Linked DNA regions of Pleomorphomonas sp. PLEO. The protein of the gene in region 1 binds, or shares a complex with, the protein of each later gene. Links are inferred from orthologs where the notes say so. Each region holds a gene or a part of one and is shown on either strand. Other genes may lie near its edges. The genes, in order: mfd and uvrA.

Region 1 (12,002 bases):
AGTTCCATGCTCGGTGAGAGAGCGGCTGCTAGCGTTCCGACAGCGAACACGCCGCTGGCCACGAACAGGCAGCGCCGTGCGCCGAAGCGCGCCTTGAGAAGCGGCGCCGAGGCACCGGCGGTGATTGAGGCAACGATATAGACGGTGAGCGTCCAGGAGATATAGGCCTCGCCATGCAGTTCACCCACCGCCGTTGGCATCGCGGTCGATACCAGGAAGGCATTGAAAGCGAAGATCGCCGTGGCGAGCATCAGCGTGAGTGAAGCCGCCAGATGGGGCGGTGCGATGAGTTCTGACCAGCGGCTCGATGAAGCGGAATGCATGATAGAAAAGCCGGAGCCAAGTTTGAAAAGGGTGCCCCCTATAGCAGCCTTGAGCGGTTGCCGATACCGCGGACAACCGCCAAGCGTTGCCTTTGACCGCCGATTTCCGCTATTACGGGGGCAAGGGCGCGCCTGCGGGCTGAGTTCCCTTATCGATTTCCAGGAGAACTGCCGATGTCGGGGCTTAGCCGTACGTCCGACGACTTGTCGCCCAGACGCCGGAAGATTCTCTATCACGCTTGGCATCGCGGCACGCGTGAGCTGGATCTTTTGCTCGGCCGGTTCGCCGATGCCGCAATCGGCGACCTGACGGAAGCCGAACTTGACGATTTCGAGGCCCTATTGGAGGTCGACGACCGGGATCTGTTCGGCTGGATTCTCGGCAAATTCCCGGTTCCGGAAACCGCGCCGAAAGCAGTATTCTCGAAGGTAATCGCCTTCGCCCTTGAGAACCCCGTGGTCGGCTGAGTGGCCCTCAGACGGCTGCGGACGCAGGTTGGCCGCGATCGCTGGTCCTGGAAAAGGTAAGCGGCGGCGTTGGCGGATCCGGGCGATGAATGGCCACGCGGTTGCGCCCCTCGCTCTTGGCCTTGTAGAGCGCGAAATCCGCTGCGCTATTCAGCGACTCGTAATCTGAGCCGACTTCCGCGACGCCGGCGACTCCGCCACTTACCGTGAAGCGAAGTTCGCCTTTGGCTGTATCCAGGCGATAGGCGTGGGTAAGCTGGCGAATGTGCTCAGCGAGGATGGTCGCTGTGGCTACGCTTGCATCGGGAAGGAACAGCGCAAACTCTTCGCCGCCGACCCGCGCTGTGACGGCATTTTTAGGGGCTGCCCCGGCAAGAATGTAGGCGAATTCTATGAGTGTGCGGTCTCCGATCAGATGGCCGTGCGTGTCGTTGATCCGTTTGAAGTGGTCCAGATCGAATAGAGCCAGAGCGCCGCGATCGGAACGGTCTGCCAAACGCGGCAGAACTTCGTTCAGGAAGCACCGCCTGTTGGCGAGTCCGGTCAGCTCGTCAGTTTCCGCCGCGATGCGAAATCGGCGTTCCGAACGCTGGGCGACCAGAGCCATTTGAAGAAGGCCGGAGAGAACGAGGACGGCCATCGTGCCGATCAAGGTCAAGCCAATCAGATTACCGCTCGGAAGACTTGTGATGGATGGATCGAGAGGGAAAAAGAATATGTAGATCATACGGGCTATCAGCATCGCTTGCTGAAAGACAATGACCATCAGTGTCAGGGCGAGAGCCGGCAAACGTTCCTTTCGGCATTGACGAACGAGCTCGAGGCTGAGAACCAGCAGATAGGCGAACTGCATGGCCGAGATAACGTAGGTCCTGAAATTGATGTCGGCAAAGAGGCCTTGATCGCAGGCGAGGGCGCCCCAGATCAGTGCGCCCAGCAGGGCGAAGAGACGGTCATGGCCGGCGACCTTGCCGAAAAAGCGGCGATAGCCAAGCCAGATCAGTCCCGAGACTAGCAGCAACATCGCGTTGCTGACCGTGATGGACCACAGGGCCGGTATATGGCCGCGCAGCCCCAGCATGATCATCGATATCGTGGCGAGGCCGTAGGCAACGCCCCAGATCAGAACGCAAACCTCGTTCCTTACTGCTCGCCAGATTACCAGATGGCCGGCCGATACGCAGGCGCCGGTTACGGCAGCCGCGATGATCAGAGAGGGAACATGCAGAACTGCGCTCACGAGGTGGACCTCTCAGCATGGACCGACTACTCACCGCTCGCCTGGAGAGGAAGGGCAGCCATGACCAAGGAATTTAGACTTGTCTACAGAAGGAGTGTTGAATGGATATGTAAAAACACCATCCTTGCTGAACAATGCATAAATGGCACCGTTAGCCTTCACCATATTACAGTACGCCGAACGGCTGCCACGAAGACCTGTCGCGGGGCGATCAAAAATCTGCGACTACTTTTTCGGTTTGATGCAAAATTGCTAACCCATTGGATTTTGTTGGTTTTTCGTTTGTGCTCGGGGTTTCTTTTTGCCTCGGGATGCTTTAGAAAGTCACCCTTTCTTCCATTGCAGATACCGCCGCCATGCCCACGTCCTGGTCCAGCCTGCTGTCCGACTTTTCAACCGTTACGGTCGCCGCCGTTCCCGATGGCGCCGAGGCGCTGGCGCTTGCCGAACTGGTTCGGTCGGGAAAGCGGCGCGGGCTCGATGCTGTCTACGTTGCGCGCGACGGCCAGCGTCTTCAGCAGCTCCAGCGGGCGCTTGCCTTCTTTGCACCGGAGATAGGTGTCCTGGAATTTCCAGGTTGGGACTGCCTTCCCTACGATCGTGTCTCTCCGACGCCGGCGGTTGTCGCCAGGCGCATGACGACGCTGTCGGAATTGGCCGCTCACGCTGGTGACGCCCGCCCCTTTGTCCTGCTTACAACCGTCAATGCATTGGTGCAGCGCGTCGTGCCGCCGTCCATGGTATCTGGACAGGTCATGACGCTGGCTCCCGGCAACATTGCCGACATGGGTAAGCTGACTGCCTGGTTGGAGAATGCGGGTTTTTCCCGTTCGTCCACGGTGCGCGATACCGGTGAATATGCCGTGCGCGGCGGTATTCTCGATCTCTATGCGCCGGGAACCGAAGCTCCGGTCCGCCTCGACTTCTTCGGCGACCAGCTGGAATCAATCCGCACCTTCGATCCGGAAAGTCAGCGTTCGACGGGGCAGCTGAAACGCCTGGACCTCGTGCCGATGAGCGAGGTGCAGATCACCCCGGCCTCGATCAAGCGTTTCCGGCAGGGCTATATTGCCGCCTTTGGGGCCGCCACCTCGGGCGATCCAATGTATGAGGCGGTGAGCGAAGGGCGCCGTTACGCGGGCATTGAACATTGGCTGCCGCTCTTCCACGAGCAGCTGGGCACGCTGTTCGATTACACCGGTGATGCGTCGATCATGGTCGATCAGCTGGTTGATGAGGCGGTGAACGAGCGCCTCACCACCATTGTCGATCATTACGAGGCCCGCCTCGACACGCTGAAGACCGCCGGTTCCGGTGCGCCTTACAAGCCGATGCCGCCCACCACGCTCTACCTCGCCGAAAGCGAATTGCAGGGGCTGCTTGCCCGCCGCGCCGTTGCTCGCCTGACACCGTTCAATCGGCCTGAACAATCCGCAGTGAAAGTTGTCGATTTCGCTGGAAAGACGGGACGTTCGTTTGCCGCCGAGCGAGCGACCGGCGATGTCAATATCTTCGACGCGTTGGTGAAACACATCGCGGCGCTTGGCGTAGAAAAGCGCAAGGTGATCCTCGCCTGCTGGTCGGAAGGCTCGCGTGATCGCCTTGCCCAGGTCATCCGCGACCATGGTGGTCAGGCAACCGAACTGGCGCCCCACCTCGATGCAGCCCTGAAGGCACCGGCCGGCGTACTGCCGCTCGCCATCCTGGGTATAGAGACCGGTTTCGAAGTGCCTGGTTTCGTGGTCATCGCCGAGCAAGACGTGCTTGGCGACCGGCTGGTGCGCGGTGCCAAAAGTCGCAAGAAGGCCGAGAACTTCATCAAGGAGGCGACGAGCCTTGCCGAGGGCGACCTCGTCGTCCATGTCGATCACGGTATTGGCCGGTTTGTCGGCCTCAAGACGATCGAGGCGGCCGGCGCGCCGCACGACTGCCTGGAGATTGTCTACGCCGGTGGCGACAAGCTGTTCCTGCCGGTCGAAAATATCGAACTTCTGAGCCGCTATGGCTCCGACGATACCGATGCGCAGCTCGACAAGCTGGGTGGTGGCGCCTGGCAGGCGCGCAAGGCGCGGCTGAAGAAGCGCATTCGCGAGATCGCTGACGAGCTGATCAAGACGGCTGCCGCTCGGCTGCTCAAGACGGCGCCGGTGCTGTCGCCTCCCGAGGGCCTGTACGACGATTTCGCCGCCCGCTTCCCCTATGACGAAACTGAAGACCAGCTCAATGCCATCGAGGCGGTGGCCGGTGACATGTCCTCCGGCCGGCCGATGGATCGCCTGGTCTGCGGCGACGTCGGCTTCGGCAAGACGGAAGTGGCGCTCCGTGCCGCCTTCCTCGCGGCAATGAGCGGCAAGCAGGTGGCGGTAGTCGTGCCGACGACGCTGCTGTCACGCCAGCATTTCCGCACCTTCCACGACCGCTTCAAGGGGCTGCCGATCAATGTGCGGCAGGCGTCTCGTCTCGTGCCTTCGAAGGATCTCGCTGCCACAAAGGCAGGCATCTCCGATGGCACCGTCGATGTCGCGGTGGGAACGCACGCGCTGCTCACCAAGGGCATCGATTTCAAGGACCTCGGTCTGTTGATCATCGACGAGGAGCAGCACTTCGGCGTCAAGCACAAGGAGCGGCTGAAAGAGCTCAAGTCCGATGTGCATGTCTTGACGCTATCGGCCACACCGATCCCGCGCACATTGCAGCTGGCGCTGACCGGCGTCCGCGAACTATCGTTGATCGCGACGCCGCCGGTCGACCGTCTCGCCGTGCGCACCTTCGTGACGCCCTTTGATCCGCTGATCGTTCGCGAGGCGATCCTCAGGGAGAAATACCGGGGAGGGCAGGTATTCTACGTCTGCCCGCGCGTCGCCGATCTCGCCAGCCAGCGGGAGTTCCTGGAAAAGCACGTGCCGGAAGTGAAGGTTGCCGTCGCCCACGGCCAGATGGCCGCGACGCAGCTCGAGGACATCATGAACGCCTTCTATGAAGGCCAATATGATGTGCTGCTTTCCACCACCATCGTTGAATCCGGCCTCGATATCCCGACGGCCAACACCCTGATCATCCATCGCGCCGACATGTTCGGCCTTGCCCAGCTCTATCAGCTGAAGGGACGCGTCGGCCGCTCCAAGACGCGCGCCTACGCCATCTTCACGACGCCGCCGGAGAACCGCGTCAATACGGTCGCCGAACGCCGTCTCAAGGTCTTGCAGTCGCTTGACACGCTTGGTGCCGGCTTCCAATTGGCGAGTCATGACCTCGATCTGCGTGGCGCTGGCAACCTGCTTGGCGAGGAGCAGTCGGGCCACATCCGGGAGGTTGGTTACGAACTCTACCAGCAGATGCTGGAAGAGGCTGTGGCTCAGCTCAAGGCCGGCATCGTCGATGAGGTGGTGGAAGATCAATGGTCGCCGCAGATCACCCTCGGCACGCCGGTGATGATCCCCGATCATTACGTGCCCGATCTGCAACTACGCCTTGGCCTCTATCGGCGCCTTGCCGACCTCGAGGACAGCAGCTCGATCGATGCCTTCGGCGCTGAGCTGATCGATCGCTTCGGCCCGCTGCCCGAGGAGGTCGAGCATCTCCTCAAGACCATCACCATCAAGAGCCTCTGCCGCAAAGCCAACATTGAGAAGATCGACGCTGGCCCGAAGGGGCTGGTCCTGTCTTTCCGCGACGGCAAGTTCGAAAATCCGGCGGCGCTGGTGCAATACATCGGCGAGCAAGGCTCGCTGGCCAAAATCCGGCCGGACCAGAAGATCGTGCTGACGCGCGAATGGCCGGAAGCCGAGCAACGCCTGAGGGGCACGGCGGCGATATTGCTGAAGCTTGTTCGTATGGTCGACGATGCAAAATCCGGCGTTTCGACAACCCTCAAGCCCATTGAGCCACAAAAATTGAAGCTCAAGCCGACGCCGCCTCCACCGCCTCAGGCCCCGCTGCCGAAGGGGCGTTACCCCTCGCTGGCATCGCTCAAAGGAAAAGGGCGGCGCTAAATTTACCGGGTTGTCTGAAATTCTTGGCTGCGCGCCTTGAATCCTACACTTTTCTGACACAATCGAGTATCGATATAGTGTTCCTGAAGTGAACTGGACCCCGCGATTTTGGAAGCGTGGAGGTCGTCATGGGCGAGCTGATCAACGTTTCGACATTATTATTAGTCGGTGTGCTCGGTGGGATGACTGCCGGCACGGCTTTGGGCTTCATTTGGCTGACGGAGCGGCGCAAACTTGCTCTCGGCGTCTGGGCCGCCTCCTTGTGGCTAGGCGCCATTGCTTGCGCGTTCTATATGTTGCGTCCCGTGGTGCCGGATTGGACTTCGGTGCTGTTCGGCAACGCAACGCTGGCTTTCGCCTACGGCCTGATCTGGCTCGGATTCCAGCTTTTCGAGGGTTGTCGACCGGTTATATGGAAGGCCGCGGTTGGCGCGGTGGCTTGGCTGCCGTTCCTCGCCCTTCCTCTTCTTCATAACCAACCAACCTTGCATGCTGCGCTGGCTTCGACGGTGATGGCCCTTTATTCGTTGGCGATCGCCTGGAAGCTCATCCTCCGTCGCCGGGTTGAGCCACTGCAGGCTCGTCTCCCGACTGCCGTCATGTTCGCCGCTCACGGTCTGCTTTATGCGTCCCGCGTACCGTTGCTGGTGCTCTTTCCCGACTTCGGCCTGGGTGAGGCTTTTGACCAGTCGCCGCTGTTTATCGCTGGCGTGTTCGAGGCGCTTTTGTTCACGCTTTTCCTCGTCGTCGCCATGTTGACATTGATCGCCCAGCGCGATGCCCGCTTCCACCGTAAGGCTGCCGAGATAGATGCGCTTACCGGCCTTCCCAACCGGGCGGCCTTCTTCACTGTTGCCGAGGCGCTGCTGCAGGGCGGCGGCGAACGCGGCGTTCTGATGGTGTTCGACCTTGATCACTTCCATTTCGTCAACGACCGTTTCGGCCGTGACGAAGGGGATCGGGCTTTACGAGCCTTTGCTCAGGTTCTGGATCGTGAAGTGCGACCACCCGACATCGTTGCTCGCGTCGGGGATGAGGAGTTCGCGTTGTTCATGCCATCGATCCGGCTCGATGTCGGTCTGTCGATTGCAGAGTATCTCTGCCGCCGAACCGAGGAACTGAGGCTGATGACCGAGGATGGCGAGCATATTCCGCTCACCACCAGTGGCGGTGTGGCCGCTGTCGCGGATGTTGGCGCCAATATCGAGGCACTGATGGTGGCCGCGGGAACGGCGCTTGCTGAGGCAAAGCGCATCGGCCGGAACCGGTGCCGTGCCTATCGAGCCGCGTCGAAGCTGCACAGCCATCTGGTGGATAATTGGCTCAAGACCGGCTGAACCGCTTGAGTTTCAGACCGACACGGCGGTCCTGGAACGGACCGCCATCGTGCCAAGCAACAGTATGACGTAAATCACGATGGCGGCGATGGTTAGCCATGCGGGACAGTGCAGCTTTTCGGTCGCCTCCATGGCGTCGAAGGTAATGCGCAGTCCGATCGCTATCTGCAGCAGCACGGCCGGCAGATAAAGGATCGGCACGTAGCGGACCGGTGCTCCGGTAACGGCCGGCAGGATGATCGGCGCGTGGGCGAACACCATGGACAGGATGAAGCCGACGGCGATGGCATGAATAGCCGCGTCGTGGCCATAGACGCTCTCACCCGGCGGCAGCAGTGAAAGACTTGCGGCGGCGACCAGCAGCCAGCCGTAACCGCAGATCAGCATCAAGGCGGAAAAGCGCGCAAAACCTTGGGTCCGAACGGTGCGGAGCGCGATGTCCTCCCTGAGCAGCCAAAGCGCGATACCGGCAAGTGCCACGGAAAGCAGCGCCGAGCCTTGCCATGGCTGGCCCAATGCGAGCGCCAGAACGAACAGTGCAACGAGGAGGACCAGCAGGCCGCGAGCGGCCAGTGTTGGCCTTAACAAGCGCGATAGCTCGATCCGCTCGGCGACGACAGTCAGGATCAAGAAGCCGAGCCAGACGTAACCCACCTCCGGCAGTGTCCGGCCGGATATCCAGAAGAGGGTTCCCAGCGGCCATAGGGCGGCGGCAACTGTCATTAGCGCGGTGAACAATGTGGGCAGTTTCCAGGTTGAAAGAGCTGTGAGTAGCGTCAATCCAACCCCGGCAACGAGAAACAATGGCGCGGTGGCCTCGGCATAGCCGCAAAGTAACAGGACGGCGCCGGCTCCCGATAGCGCGGGCACCAAAAGCGCCGTGAGGCGACCGTCGGCGACAGCGCGCTCAAGCGAAATCAGCGTACCGAAAAAGCCCGAAGCCATGATCGCCCCGTGCATATCCGCCAGGTCACCCACCGGTGCGACAACGCCTAGACGGGCGAGGCCACCGGTGAGGCCGGCTACCAGCGATGCCGCCGCGGTCACGGCAAGGGCGATGCGAAGGAACGGGGTGAGCGTCATGGCAGGGCTCCGTGGATATTTCTGAAAAGCGGACAGCGAGCAGGTCGTATTCGCCCGCCTCAATGACCGAAAATGCCGGCGGCAAACTTCGAAACGGCCGCCTCGAAGCGCGACGGCTGGCGTTCGAAACGCGAGCGGACGGCTGGATCGGCAAGTTCCGGTGACCAGACGGCCGACTTGTCGATTGCGACAGCCACCTTCCAATCCCGCCCAACAGCTCCCTCCACGGCAGCTTTGGCATTTTCGCCGATCAGACTGCCGAGCGGGCAGGTCGGCGTCGTCATCATCAGCTCGACGTGGATGGTTTGGCCTTCAATGTCCAGGTGGCGAACGAGGCCGAGCGAGACGATGTCGATGCCGAGTTCGGGATCGTCGACGGTCGCAAGGGCGGCGAGAACCTGTGCTCTCATGGCTTCATCTCCGGGCCAGTCGGATGCGCCAGATATCCGGCCCCTGTTCGAGATAGTCCCAGCTGAATCCAACCAGGGTCCGCGCCTCGAAATGCTGGCGAAGCGGCACCGGGTCGAAGCTGTTGATGATTTCCATCGCCTGGCCCGGCTCGAGGGCGTCGAAGCTCTCGATAATTGTGGCACGACGGAGCTCACAGGGGAGACGGCGAACATCGAGCACGCTCGCGGCGTCGATCGTATCAAGGGGCATCGTTAGGGCTCTCCGTTATTCGATAAACGAAGAGTAGCTTTCTTGTCGTGCTGCCTCGTTGTCGCGCAGCAAACTTCCGATACGGAAAAGCAACGGCGCCCCGAGGGGCGCCGCTAAATTTGACCGTATATTTGAGAGAAACCAGCCCGGATCAGAGGATCGAGCGGTAGAGCGCCTCGATGTCCGCAATGTTGGTATCGCGCGGGTTGCCACCGGTGCAGACGTCGGCGAACGCCGCCTTGGCGAGCGCCGGAATGTCGTCGGCCTTGACGCCGACTTCGCTCAGCTTGGCGGGAATACCGACATCGGTGGAGAGCTTCTGGACGGCGGCGACAGCCGCCTTGCGGGCTTCGGCAATCGACATGGCCTCGGTACCCTTGACGCCAAGCGCGGCGGCGATGGCGCGATATTTCTCACCAGTGAAGTCGGCATTGTAGGCCATCAGCGTCGGCAGCAGCACTGCGTTGGCGACACCGTGCGGCGTGTTGTAGAAGGCGCCGAGCGGATGGGCCATGCCGTGCACCAGACCAAGGCCGACGTTGGAAAAGCCCATGCCGGCGACATACTGACCGAGAGCCATCTCCTCCACGCCCTTGGGATCGCCAGCGCACGAAGCGCGCAGCGACCGGCCGATGATCTCGATCGCCTTGATATGCAGCGCGTCAGTCAGCTCCCAGGCCCCCTTGGTGATGTAGCCCTCGATGGCGTGGGTCAACGCGTCCATGCCGGTGGCGGCCTTGAGCGGCTTGGGCATGGTGGCCATCAGCTCGCTGTCGATAATGGCGACCAGCGGAATGTCATGCGGGTCGATGCAAACGAACTTGCGGCGCTTTTCCTCGTCGGTAATGACGTAGTTGATGGTCACCTCGGCGGCGGTGCCGGCGGTCGTCGCCAGCGCGATAATCGGCACCGACGGCTTCTTGGTGGGGGCGAAGCCTTCGAGGCTGCGCACGTCGGCGAATTCCGGATTGTTGGTGATGATGCCGATCGCCTTGGCGGTATCCTGCGGCGAACCGCCGCCGATGGCGACGAGGTAATCGGCCTTGGCGGCTGCGAAGGCGGCGACGCCCTGCTTGACGACACCGATAGTCGGATTGGGCATGACCTTGTCGAACAGCTCGTAAGCCAGACCGGCCGCGTCCATCAGGCTCGTCACCTTGGCAACCGTGCCGGCCTTGACCAGCACCGCGTCGGTAACCACCAGCGCCTTCTTGTAGCCGCGGCGCTGCGCCTCACCGACCAGCTCGGCACGGGCGCCGGCGCCGAAATAGGACGTCTCGTTGAGAATCATGCGATGGGACATGCTGCGTTCCTCCTGAGGCCGGTTGTCCGGCGCGTCGATGGCTGCGGCGCTCGCGGCCGGGCAACTTGCCAGGAGCGGATCCGATGCGCGGCGTCCGCGCGCCGATCGCCCGTGGAAAGGGGCGGCTGGATATCGCCAACCCCGGTCCCCGCCAAGAAAGCCGCCGAGAGCTGAACCATCTTGAAAACTATTGACTCGCAAGGTCGCTCACAACCTCGCACGAACCCCTATTAGATGATCGAAATTGATTGAATTTGAGAGTTTTGCGACATAGCTGACGATATAGCTCCGCAAAACCCGAACCGCCCGGGAGGATCGGCGTGGGTTCATTTGAGGAAAGCTGGCTATGCGGAGGTCGACTTCTAGTCGAGCGCCTGATGGCGGGTTTCCGTGTCGATCTGTGAAGCAGCCACAGCGGCGAGGATCAACAATACGGCAAACAGCGCCACCGCCGCGCCGAAACTCCGGGCAATCAGGAGTGACAATAGGGACGGTGCCAGCAGCCCGCCGAGCCGAGCCATGGCTCCCGCGGCGCCCATGCCGCTCGCCCGTGCCGCTGTCGGATAGAGCTCCGGCGTATAGGCGTAAAGTGCACCCCAGGTACCAAGCAGCGCAAAGCTCATCAGAAGAATAGCCGTCGCCACAAGGCTCGCGTTGCCGGCGACGACGAACAGCACGCAGCCGGCCGCCGACAACAATAGAAAACCGATCAGCGTCGGCCGACGCCCGATCCGTTCGACGCCCCAGGCGGCTAGTGCATAGCCCGGCAACTGGGCCAACGCGACGATGACGAGGAAGCCATAGCCGCGCACGAATCCGAATCCCTCGCCTGCGAGCCGCGCAGGCATCCAGGTGAAGATCCCGTAATAGCTGAGCGACACCAGAAACCAGACTGCGAGCATCAATAGCGTCCGCCTTTTCAACGGCGGGGATAATAGATGGACAGTCCGAGGTGCTTCACCGGCAGCGAGCGGTTCGGAAAGCGGCGCCTTGCCATTGGCCTTCAGAACGCGGTCGATGACGGCACGCGCTTCGTCGCTCCGTCCCTTGCTAAGGAGATAGAGCGGCGACTCCGGTACCATCAGACGCAGCCAGAAGCCTATCAGTGCCGGAACGGCGGTCACGAAAAGGATGGCGCGCCAGGCGTCCGTCAAGCCGACTGAGGCCGCGGCCCAGGCAGCGAGCGCCACCACCACCGTGCCGATTGCCCAGAAGGCCTCCAGCATGACCAACCAGCGTCCACGCCGGTCCGAGGGTAGGAATTCGGCCATCATGGCGTAATCGACGGGCAGCGTGCCGCCCACGGCGACGCCAGTGAAAAATCGGGCGGCGAGCAGCAACGCAAAGTTCGGCGCGAACACCGAAGCTAGCCCGAAGAGGCCGTCGCAAGCCACCGTAACCAGCAACACCCGCCGGCGGCCGATACGGTCGGCAATTCGGCCGAACAATGCCGCGCCGATCATCATGCCGAGGAAGAATAAAGTGCCGGTTTGCAGTGCTTCAGGCACCGTCAAACCAAAGCTTGCCGCTATCGATGGGGCGGTAAAGCCGACGGCTAGAACCTGCATGGCATCGGCGGCCCAGACGAGGCCGAAG
Region 2 (11,284 bases), 670 kb from region 1 along the record:
GTGCACGCCTGCGGCCTGGAACCACAACCGCCACCAGGGGTCGCCGGGATCGATGATCTTGCATTTGAGGAGGTCACGCGGACTGTCGAGCGGCTTGACCCGGTCTAGCAGAGAGGGGCTAAGCATCGGGGCGCAGTCGAGGTCCATGACGTGATGGGCGACAAGTCCCGGCCAGTCGCCTTTGCCAAACCGGATGGCGACGTCGCCGGGATCGCGGCCAAAATCCATCGGCGTATTGTCGGCGACCAGCCGCACGGCGATATGCGGCGCTCCGAGCTGGAAGTTGCCGATGCGGCGGGCGAGCCAGTGGGCGGCAAACGTCGGTGTGGTGTTGATGACGAGTTGCTCCTCGACTGCCATCCGAGCAGCCGCCATGGCCTCCTCCAACAAGGCAAAGGCCTCGCTCACTTTGGGCTTCAAGCGCTCCCCGGCTTCGGTCAGCTCGATCCGGCGTGGCAGCCGGCGAAATAGCAGCTCTCCCAGCACACCCTCCAACTGTTTCACTTGGTAGCTCACCGCCGTCTGCGTCATGCCGAGTTCCTCGCCGGCGCGGGTAAAGCTCATCAGGCGAGACACCGCCTCGAACACCCGTAGCGCGTTGAGCGGTATCTGGCGGCCCAGCTTCATGCATAAGCTCTCTTTATGGATGGAGACGAAGGTTCGATTGGAAACACTCGTCTTTCTGGAGCTAGATTACCCTTATCGCATCAACGGATCAAGGGATATGACGATGACCTGCCTGGATCAGTCCATGGTCCGGCGCGACCGCTGGCGCGCCGGATTTCCTTCTGTTTTCACCGGACTTGTTGGAAGCTTCACCTCCTTTTGCAGGTGGCGAAACGGAAGGGTCGAGGACCTCAACGATCATATGCTGCGTGACATTGGATTTTTCGATGGTCGCTCTACCGAGGCCGCGATGCGGCGTGCGGCCGAGCATCAAGGCGGAATGGACCAGTTTTGACGGCGGGAAGGGCGCTTCTTGTTGATTTTCGGGGGCGTAGCGGCTAACCGTCGCTCACCCCAAGACGACAGGAAAAAGACGTCGGATCATGCTGGAAAAGACATTCGAAGCGGCGGACGTTGAGCCGCGCATCGCCAAGGCCTGGGAAGATGCGAAGGCGTTCGCCGCCGGCGCCGGCAAAAAGCCGGGCAAGGACACCTTCACCATCGTCATTCCGCCGCCGAACGTCACCGGCTCCCTGCACATGGGCCACGCGCTCAACAACACGCTGCAGGACATCCTCGTGCGTCTGCAGCGCATGCGCGGTCTCGACGTGCTCTGGCAGCCTGGTCTCGACCACGCCGGCATCGCCACGCAGATGGTGGTGGAGCGGCAGCTGGCTGAAAAGCAGATCCATCGTCGGCAGATCGGTCGCGAGGACTTCGTCAAGCGTGTCTGGGAATGGAAGGCCGAGTCGGGTGGCACCATCGTCGGTCAGTTGAAGCGCCTTGGCGCCTCCTGCGACTGGTCACGCGAACGCTTCACGATGGACGCCGGGCTTTCCAAGGCCGTGCTAAAGGTGTTCGTGCAGCTTTATCGCGAAGGGCTGATCTACAAGGACAAGCGCCTCGTCAACTGGGATCCCAAGCTGCTCACCGCCATCTCTGACCTTGAGGTCGTGCAGACGGAGTTGAAAGGCAATCTCTGGCATTTCCGCTATCCGCTGGCCGATGGCGTCACCTATCAGTACCCGATCGCCTTCGACGAGGCCGGCAAGCCGACCGAGTTCGAAACGCGCGACTATATCGTCGTCGCCACCACCCGTCCGGAGACCATGCTGGGCGATACCGCCGTTGCCGTGCATCCGACGGACGAGCGTTATGCCGCGATCGTTGGTAAGTTCGTTCGCCTGCCGCTGGTCGGGCGCCTGATCCCGATCGTCGCCGACGAATATTCCGATCCCACCAAGGGCACCGGCGCGGTGAAGATCACCCCGGCGCACGACTTCAACGACTTTGAAGTGGGCAAGCGGCATGGCTGCAAGCCGATCAGCATCCTCGATGTCGAGGGCGCGGTGACGCTGAAGGGCAACGCTGACTTCTTTGAAGGTGTCACGCCCACGGCCGAGCTCGATCAGACCGTCGACAACCTGCATGGCCGGGATCGCTTCGAGGCCCGCAAGCTGGTGGTCGCCGCCATCGAGGCGGCCGGTTTCCTCGACAAGATCGAACCGCATGTCCATCAGGTGCCGCACGGCGATCGCGGTGGCGTGCCGATCGAACCCTTCCTCACCGATCAGTGGTACGTCAATGCCAAGGTTCTGGCCGAGCCGGCACTGGCCTCGGTCAAGGAGGGGCGCACCAGCTTCGTGCCGAAGAACTGGGAAAAGACCTATTACGAGTGGATGGAGAACATCCAGCCGTGGTGCATCTCGCGCCAGCTCTGGTGGGGGCACCAGATCCCGGCCTGGTACGGGCCGGACGGCAAGGTGTTCGTCGCCGAGAGCGAGGCGGCCGCTGCCGATGAGGCGAAGGCTCACTACGGCGAGCCGGTCGAGCTGAAGCGCGACGAAGACGTGCTCGACACCTGGTTCTCGTCGGCGCTGTGGCCTTTCTCGACGCTCGGCTGGCCGGACCAGACGCCCGAGCTTGCTCGCTACTATCCGACCAACGTGCTCATCACCGGCTTCGACATCATCTTCTTCTGGGTCGCCCGGATGATGATGATGGGCAAGCACTTCATGGGCACCGAGCCCTTCAAGGACGTCTACATCCACGCCCTCGTCCGCGACGAGAAGGGCGCCAAGATGTCGAAGTCCAAGGGCAACGTCATCGATCCGCTCAACTTGATCGACGAGTTCGGCGCCGACGCCCTGCGCTTCACGCTGGCGGCAATGGCCGCCCAAGGCCGCGACATCAAGCTCGCCACCAGCCGTGTCGGTGGCTATCGCAACTTCGCGACCAAGCTCTGGAACGCCGTTCGCTTCACGGAAATGAACGGCTGCGTTCGCGTGGCTGGCTTCGATCCCGACAAGGTGACCGAGACGCTCAACCGCTGGATCGTCACCGAAGCGCGCAAGACTGAGGCCGAGGTCACCGAAGCGCTTGACGCCTACCGCTTCAACGACGCGGCCGGCGCCATCTACCGCTTCGTCTGGAACTCCTTCTGCGACTGGTACCTCGAGTTCACCAAGCCGGTGCTGACGGGTGACGATGGTCCGGCCAAGGACGAGACGCGCTCCACCTGCGCCTGGGTGATCGACGAGATCCTGAAGGTGCTGCATCCTTTCATGCCGTTCATCACCGAGGAGCTGTGGGCCAAGACCGGTGACACCGGTCCGGCTCGTGACAACCTGCTGGTTCTGACGTCCTGGCCGGAAGGCAGCCGTGAGACGACCGATGCGGCAGACGAGATCAACTGGCTGATCGACGTCATCACCGAGATCCGCTCGGTACGCGCCGAGATGAACGTCGCGCCCGCGACGCTGCTGCCGCTGGTCTTGGTCGGGGCTTCCGAAAAGGTCAGGGGATGGCTCGCCACCCATACGCCGGCCATCCTGCGTCTCGCTCGCGTGTCGGAGGTCTCCACCGCCGATGTGGCGCCCGGCCAGTCGGCTCAGATCGTCACCGCCGATGGCGTCATCGCCCTACCGCTGTCCGGCGTGGTTGACCTCGATAGCGAGCGTGCCCGCCTCGGCAAGGAGGAGGGTAAGCTGATGAACGAGATCGAACGCATCGACAAGAAGCTCGGCAATGCCGCCTTCGTTGCCAAGGCCCCGGAAGAGGTGGTCGAGGAGGAGAAGGCCAAGCGCGATGGCTACGCCGAGCGGCTGGTCAAGGTCCGCGAAGCGTTGGCCCGGCTGGCGTAAGGATATCTTCTTTGCTGGTAGAGTTTGGGCCTCGCGGGTAACCGCGAGGCCCCTTCAATTTTTGCGCGCTTGTACGGGGCCAACTTTCCGTCACTGCAGGCAGTTGGACAGTCAGGCGGAATCCGCTAAGGCTTGCGAGTGATTCTCAGGAAGCCTTCATGCGTATTGCCATTCTCTCAGACATTCATGGTAACGCCGATGCGTTTGCGGCGGTGCTCGACGATCTCAACAGCCGCTCAGTGGACGCCACGATTTGTCTTGGCGACCATCTGTCGGGACCGCTCGAAGCCCGGCGCACGGCTGAGATGCTGATGACCTCTTCGATTGCCTGTATTGCCGGCAACCACGATCGTGCGCTGGTGAGCACGCCCCGGGCGGAGATGGGGCTGTCGGATGGTCACGCCTATGACCAGCTTTCCGGCGCTCATATCGCCTGGCTGAAGGGACTCCCGGCCTCTCTATCGGTTGGTCCGGTGATCGCCTGGCACGGCACGCCGGCCTCCGACCTTGAGTATTGGCTGGAGACGGTAGAGGGCGGCCGCATGCGGCTGGCCGACCGCGATCTGGTGGAAGCTCGGGCAAACACTCCCGTGGGCACCATCGGACCATCGAGCTTGCTTTTGTGCGGCCACACTCACATGCCGCGAATCGTTCGACTGAAATCCGGGGCTGTCGTCGTCAACCCCGGCAGCGTCGGTCTGCAAGGCTACACCGACGACGCGCCAGTGCACATCATGCAGGTGGGCGCGCCCGAGGCCCGTTACGCGGTTGCCGAGCAGCGCTATGCCGGTTGGGCCGTGGTGCACTACGCCGTGCCTTACGACACGGCCAATGTCGTCCGCCTCGCCCGCGAGGCCGGCCGGCCCGAGTGGGCCTCGGCACTCGAAAGCGGCTGGATCGCCTGAGAGGGCTTACGCTTCTGGCTCAACGTGGCTGGTGTGGATGGCAAAGGCCGCGGCGACGGCGCGGATGCGCGCCGGATCGAGCGGCTTGGCCGGATCTTCATTCTCCGATACGGCAGCTCGGAATCCGAGATGGTCGGGTCGCAGCGGCAACAGCGTGCCGACATCGACGACACGCAGACCGCCGGTGAGGGCAACGGTCAGCTTCGATCGGCGCGCTGAGGCGATGAAGCGGGCAATGTCGGCGAGTTTGACGGCTTTCGTCAGCCCGTCCGGTGTCTCGGGGGCTGAAAGCCAGACGCCGGAAAAACCTGCGATGGCTGCCACGGGCATGAGATCGAAGTCCGGCCCCGCCTCGGGAGGAAAGGCGGCAATCAGCTTGACGCTGGTTGCCATCGACCGACCGATCCGCGACAGAAGCGCCGCCCCGGCGTCACCGTCCGGCACAGGCAAGACCAGCGCGGCGACGCCGGTCGCGGCGAGATCGGCCAGCCCCTCGGGCGTGAGATTCCCGGCCGCGGCGACCACCTCGGCCCGTTCGCCGGCAAGGGCCAGGATAGCCCGCAGCTCGGCCACCGAAAGAGGGGCCGGCAATCCCGCGACACTACCGGCGGCGAACATCATCGTGACGCCGGCAGCGATGGCCGCTTGCGCCTCCTCGGTCGTGGCGACAGTTACCTGAAGAGCAGTCATGGCAGGCCTCCGGCGCGTCCGAGCTTTTCGATCGGATCGTTCGCGAATCGGGCCGCCAGCTCGGCGACCGTCCTGTCGCCAATCAAGAGGTCCGGCGCGATCTCGGCAAGAGGTATTAGGACGAAGCCGCGCTCGTGGGCGTGGCGATGCGGGAGCGTCAACTCGGGGGTATCCATGCGCACGCCCTCATAGGCGGCGATGTCGATGTCGATGACGCGCGGCCCCCAGCGCTCGTGGCGGACGCGGCCAAGCTGGCGCTCCACCTCGAGGCAAATGGTGAGCAGCTCCAGCGGGGGGAGGGTGGTTTCTACTACGGCCGAGACGTTGGTGAAATCTGGCTGATCGGTCTTGCCCCAGGGACGGGTGCGATAATTCGATGAACGCGCGACCACATCCACACCCGCCGTCTCCAGCAGGTCCAGCGCGTTTGCGATGGTGGCTTGCACGTCGCCAATGTTGCCGCCGAGGCTGAGCGCTGCCCTAGGCATTGGCGCGGCTCCGGGTGATCTCCACCGACACATTGTCGAGCACATGCTGTACCGGTGCCGACGGCTTGTCGACACGGACGGTGATCGCCTCGACGAGCGGGAAGTTTGCCAGAATGTTGCCGGCGATCGCCTCTGCCAGGGCTTCCAGCAGATTGAAGCGCCGCGTGGTGGCGATGCCGACGGCAACGTCGGCCATGTCGGCGTAGGACACCGACTTCGTCAGGTCGTCGCTTTCCCCGGCGGCACGCGTATCGACCACCGCGTCAAATGAGATGAAGAAGCGCTGGCCGATCGCCGCCTCTTCAGTCAGTACGCCGTGGCGGGCGAAGACGGCGAGCCGGTGGACGCGAATATGGTCGCTCATCGCATCTCTTTCCTGATGGCGTCGGCTACGGCGGCGGCGTCGCGATGGGCGGCGACATCGTGGACGCGGATGATATCGGCGCCGGCAAGAATGGCGGCGACGTTGGAGGCGACGGTGCCATAGAGCCGCTCGGCAACCGGCCGCTCGGCGCCAATCAGCGCGCCGATCATCCGTTTGCGCGACGTTCCCATCAGCACCGGATAACCGAGCGCCTTGAGTTCGCCGACGCGCGCCACCGCCTGAATGTTCTGTTCGAGCGTCTTCCCGAAGCCGACACCTGGATCGAGAATGACATGATTGTCCGGAACGCCGGCCTTGCGGGCGATGTCCAGCGACCGCCCGAAGAAGGCTTTCATGTCCTCGATGATGTCGAGCGCCGGATCGATATCGAACCGATTGTGCATGACGATCACCAGCGCGCCGTGGGCGGCGGCGACGGAGGCAATGTCGGGCTCGCGCTGGAGGCCCCAGACGTCGTTGACGATAGCTGCTCCAGCGCGGAGCGCTACTTCCGCTGTCGCAGCCTTGTAGGTGTCGATGGATATAGGAGGAAAGTCGCCGGCGGCCAGGCGCTCGATCACCGGCTTCACGCGAGCGATCTCTTCTTCCTGCGACACCTCGGTGGCGCCCGGTCGCGTCGACTCGCCGCCGATATCGAGAATGTCGGCCCCCTCCTCCTTCATGCGGCGGGCGTGGGCGAACGCGGCCTCCGTCGAGCTATAGCGCCCGCCGTCGGAAAAGCTGTCGGGCGTTACGTTGAGGATGCCCATCACCAGCGTTCGCTTGCCGAGGTCGGGCAGGAGGGAGAGGACCATGGGCGTGCTCGCGTCTGTGGGTCGAGCTTCTGAGGTAGACTGCGCGCCAGCCGCTGGCAAGCGGCCGTTCGCCAACATCACCTGAAGCACTTCATCTTGATTCAAATTCTGAAGATTCGACAACTTGAATCGATGTGTGAGGTTCTTGATTTGTATTTTAAATCAATGAATTAAAGTGACTTCTGGAATCTCATGCAGAACCTCGTCGCTTTCCAGGGACGGCTGGCGCCTTCTCCAATCCCGCCGGCAAATCCATGATTGACCGGCGGGAAGGATTTGCTTGGCGCTGTCACTCCGCCGCGTTGCGTCGTTGCGGACGGCGGTCGAGCAGCTCACGGAGATAGCGGCCGGTGTAGCTCGCATCCACCTTCATCACCTCTTCCGGCGTACCGGCGGCAACGATGCGACCGCCGCCGTCGCCGCCCTCGGGACCGAGGTCGACCAACCAGTCGGCAGTTTTGATGACCTCGAGATTGTGCTCGATGATCACCACCGTGTTGCCCTGCTCGACCAGCTCGTGCAGCATTTCGAGAAGCTTGGCGACGTCGTGGAAGTGGAGGCCGGTCGTCGGTTCGTCGAGGATGTAGAGCGTGCGGCCGGTTGCCCGGCGCGACAGTTCCTTGGCGAGCTTGACGCGTTGCGCCTCGCCGCCCGACAGCGTCGTCGCCTGTTGGCCGACCTTGACGTAGCCGAGGCCGACGTCGCGCAGCGCCGTCATCTTGTCGCGGATGGCCGGCACCGCCTGGAAGAAGTCGCAGGCTTCCTCCACCGTCATGTCGAGCACGTCGGCGATCGACTTGCCCTTGAAGTGAACCTCCAGCGTCTCGCGATTGTAGCGATGGCCCTTGCAGACGTCGCAGGTCACGTAGACGTCCGGCAGGAAGTGCATCTCGATCTTGAGAACGCCGTCGCCCTGACAGGCTTCGCAGCGGCCGCCCTTGACGTTGAAGGAGAAGCGACCCGGCCCGTAGCCGCGCGCCTTGGCTTCCGGCAGGCCGGCGAACCAATCGCGGATCGGCGTGAAGGCGCCGGTGTAAGTGGCCGGGTTGGAGCGCGGCGTACGGCCGATCGGCGACTGGTCGATGTCGATCACCTTGTCGAGCATCTCCAGGCCTTCGATGCGGTCGTGCGGTGCCGCCTGCTCGCGGGCGCCGTTGAGGCGCCGCGCCGCCGCCTTGAACAGCGTGTCGATCAACAGCGTCGACTTGCCACCACCCGATACGCCGGTGACGCAGGTGAACAGGCCGATGGGGATGTCGGCGGTAACGTCCTTGAGGTTGTTGGCCCGCGCACCGACGACACGGATATATTTGTTCTTCTGCGGCTTGCGGCGCTTGTCGGGCAGGGGGATGGCAAGGGTGCCGGACAGATACTGGCCGGTGAGGCTGGCCGGATCGGCCATGATTTCGGCCGGCGTCCCCTCGGAGACGATCTTGCCACCATGGATACCGGCGCCCGGCCCGACGTCGAGCACATAATCGGCGGCGAGGATGGCGTCCTCGTCATGCTCGACGACGATCACCGTGTTGCCGAGATCGCGCAAGTGCTTCAGCGTCTCGATCAGCTTGTCGTTGTCGCGCTGGTGTAGGCCGATGGACGGCTCGTCGAGCACATAGAGCACGCCCGTCAGGCCGGAACCGATCTGGCTGGCCAGACGGATGCGCTGGCTCTCGCCGCCGGACAGCGTGCCCGATGCGCGCGACATCGTCAGGTATTCAAGACCGACATTGTTGAGAAAGCGCAGGCGCTCGCGAATTTCCTTCAGGATGCGAACGGCGATTTCATTCTGCTTGGCGGTCAGCTTGTCTGGCAGGGCCGTGAACCAGGCAACCGCCTCTCGGATCGACATCTGGGTGACCTGGCCGATGTGCAGGCCGGCGATCTTGACGGCCAGCGCTTCCGGCTTCAGGCGGTAGCCGTTGCAGGTCTCGCAAGGATGGTCGGACTGGAAGCGCCCCAGCTCCTCCCGCACCATATCGGAATCGGTTTCCTTCCAGCGCCGCTCGATGTTGCCGACTACGCCTTCGAACGGCTTCTTGGTGGTGTAGGTCCTGAGGCCGTCGTCATAGGTGAAGGCGATCTCCTCACTACCCGAACCGGTCAGAATGACGTCGCGCACCTTTTGCGGAAGATCCTTCCAGGGCGTCGTCATCGACGCCTTGAAATGGCGGCAAATCGCCTCGAGCGTCTGGGCGTAATAGGGCGAGGAGGCGCCGGTCTTCGCCCAAGGCAGGACGCAGCCGCCACGCAGGGACAAGCTGTCGTCGGGCACCACCAGCTCGGCTTCGAACTTCAGCTCGGTGCCCAGGCCGTCGCACTTGGGGCAGGCGCCGAATGGGTTGTTGAAGGAGAACAGGCGCGGCTCGATTTCGGAAATGGTGAAGCCGCTGACCGGACAGGCGAACTTTTCCGAGAAGGTGATGCGGCGCGGCTCGCTCTCGCCCTCGGCGATCTCGGCGATCTCGAGAATGGCGATACCGTCGGCCAGGGCCAGCGCCGTCTGAAAGCTGTCGGCGAGGCGAGCGGTAAGGTCCGGCTTGACGACGATACGGTCGACGACAATGTCGATGTCATGCTTGATCTTCTTGTCGAGCGCCGGCACTTCCTCGATCGGATAGAAGCTGCCGTCCACCTTGACGCGCTGGAAGCCCTTCTTCTGGAGGTCGGCGAACTCCTTGCGATACTCACCCTTTCGGCCGCGGATCATCGGCGCCAGCAAGTAGAGGCGGGTGCCTTCGGGCAATTCCAAAGTACGATCGACCATCTGGCTGATGGTCTGGCTCTCGATCGGCAGGCCGGTGGCTGGCGAATAGGGAATGCCGACGCGCGCGAACAGCAGGCGCATGTAGTCGTAGATTTCGGTGACGGTGCCCACCGTCGAGCGTGGATTGCGCGAGGTGGTCTTCTGTTCAATGGAAATGGCCGGCGACAGACCGTCGATCTGGTCGACGTCCGGCTTCTGCATCATGTCGAGGAACTGCCGGGCGTAAGCCGAAAGGCTCTCGACGTAGCGGCGCTGGCCCTCGGCATAAATGGTGTCGAAGGCGAGCGACGACTTGCCCGAGCCGGAGAGGCCGGTCATGACGATGAGGCTGTCGCGCGGCAGGTCGACGTCGATGTTCTTGAGATTGTGCTCGCGCGCGCCGCGCACCGAAAGGGAGCGCCGGGCCTGGTCGAAAATGCTGGTCGGCTTGTTCGGCATGTCTATCGTCGTCCTTGTCGCGTCTCCCGGGAGGGGCGGGAGGCGAAAAAATCCGTTGCCCAAAGCGCATGATCAGGCGGCCATAAGGCGCGCCACGCTAGTCCGGGTCTGCTGACGCATCCTGTCAGGATCGAGTGGCGACCTGCAAGAGCATCGGCGTGCGCGGCTGCCATACCGCCTACCCTGAGAAGAAAACGCCGAAAATCTTGGAATTCGGTTGCGGCATTCTTGTGAAACGGTTAGAACGTATCAGGAACACAATGCGGACGCTAGCCCTTTTCTCACTGTGGAAAAGGAGTGAGGGCAGCCGAGCCGGGGTATCGCAGTGTCGGTGCCGGCGATAACGTGCAACCGTGTTGCCGGGCGAAAGCGCCGGCCGGCGAGGCGTGCCAGTGCGCCAAGCCGAAGGTAACGAGTTTGAGGGAAGAAAGCCATGGCAGGCAGCGTCAACAAGGTCATCCTGATCGGCAATCTCGGACGTGATCCCGAGGTGCGGCGGATGGGGTCGGGCGATGCCGTGGTCAACCTGCGTATCGCGACCTCCGAAAACTGGCGCGACCGTCAGAGCGGCGAGCGCAAGGAACGCACCGAGTGGCACTCGGTGGTGATCTTCAACGAAAATCTGGCCAAGGTCGCCGAGCAGTACCTGAAGAAGGGCTCCAAGGTTTACATCGAGGGGCAGCTTCAGACCCGCAAGTGGACTGACCAGTCCGGCCAAGAGCGCTATTCCACGGAAGTGGTGCTGCAGCGCTTCCGTGGCGAACTGACCATTCTCGACAGTCGTGGCGGCGAAGGTGGTGGCCGCGGCGAGGGCGATTTTGGCGATGCCGGTTCGGATTACGGCTCCTCCGGCCCGATGGAACGCGCTCCTGCCAAGTCGTCGGGCGGTGGGCGTCCCCAGGGTGGCGGCGCTCCGGCCTCCAACTTCTCGTCCGACCTCGACGACGACATCCCGTTCTGAACGCTGGCGGACTGACGCCCGCTTTCTCTTTCGATTGGACGCCGCGGGTT

The links.
Region 2: the proteins of mfd (region 1) and uvrA are in contact, whole or in part, in a crystal structure (PDB 4DFC), measured with the Escherichia coli proteins. The link is inferred for Pleomorphomonas sp. PLEO from one-to-one orthologs.

The regions. Positions count from the first base shown.
Region 1 is NZ_CP166625.1:3,717,441-3,729,442, reverse strand. The notes cover bases 2,004-6,223. They hold mfd (transcription-repair coupling factor), read left to right. Parts: upstream 2,004-2,387; coding sequence 2,388-6,023; downstream 6,024-6,223. Other genes in these bases: AB6N07_RS17380 (GGDEF domain-containing protein), read left to right, coding at 6,152-6,223. In the rest of the region: AB6N07_RS17400 (MFS transporter), read right to left, coding at 1-323; AB6N07_RS17395 (succinate dehydrogenase assembly factor 2), read left to right, coding at 498-791; AB6N07_RS17390 (GGDEF domain-containing protein), read right to left, coding at 799-1,872; more of AB6N07_RS17380, read left to right, coding at 6,224-7,360; AB6N07_RS17375 (hypothetical protein), read right to left, coding at 7,373-8,443; AB6N07_RS17370 (metal-sulfur cluster assembly factor), read right to left, coding at 8,503-8,853; AB6N07_RS17365 (DUF2249 domain-containing protein), read right to left, coding at 8,858-9,103; fucO (lactaldehyde reductase), read right to left, coding at 9,255-10,406; AB6N07_RS17355 (MFS transporter), read right to left, coding at 10,769-12,002. UniProt on the Escherichia coli protein: Couples transcription and DNA repair by recognizing RNA polymerase (RNAP) stalled at DNA lesions. Mediates ATP-dependent release of RNAP and its truncated transcript from the DNA, and recruitment of nucleotide excision repair machinery to the damaged site.
Region 2 is NZ_CP166625.1:4,395,677-4,406,960, reverse strand. The notes cover bases 7,161-10,662. They hold uvrA (excinuclease ABC subunit UvrA), read right to left. Parts: upstream 10,274-10,662; coding sequence 7,361-10,273; downstream 7,161-7,360. Also shown: AB6N07_RS20440 (LysR substrate-binding domain-containing protein), read right to left, coding at 1-627; AB6N07_RS20435 (hypothetical protein), read left to right, coding at 665-961; AB6N07_RS20430 (valine--tRNA ligase), read left to right, coding at 1,050-3,809; AB6N07_RS20425 (metallophosphoesterase), read left to right, coding at 3,968-4,714; AB6N07_RS20420 ((5-formylfuran-3-yl)methyl phosphate synthase), read right to left, coding at 4,721-5,404; folK (2-amino-4-hydroxy-6-hydroxymethyldihydropteridine diphosphokinase), read right to left, coding at 5,401-5,892; folB (dihydroneopterin aldolase), read right to left, coding at 5,885-6,256; folP (dihydropteroate synthase), read right to left, coding at 6,253-7,071; AB6N07_RS20395 (single-stranded DNA-binding protein), read left to right, coding at 10,707-11,234. UniProt on the Escherichia coli protein: The UvrABC repair system catalyzes the recognition and processing of DNA lesions. UvrA is an ATPase and a DNA-binding protein. A damage recognition complex composed of 2 UvrA and 2 UvrB subunits scans DNA for abnormalities.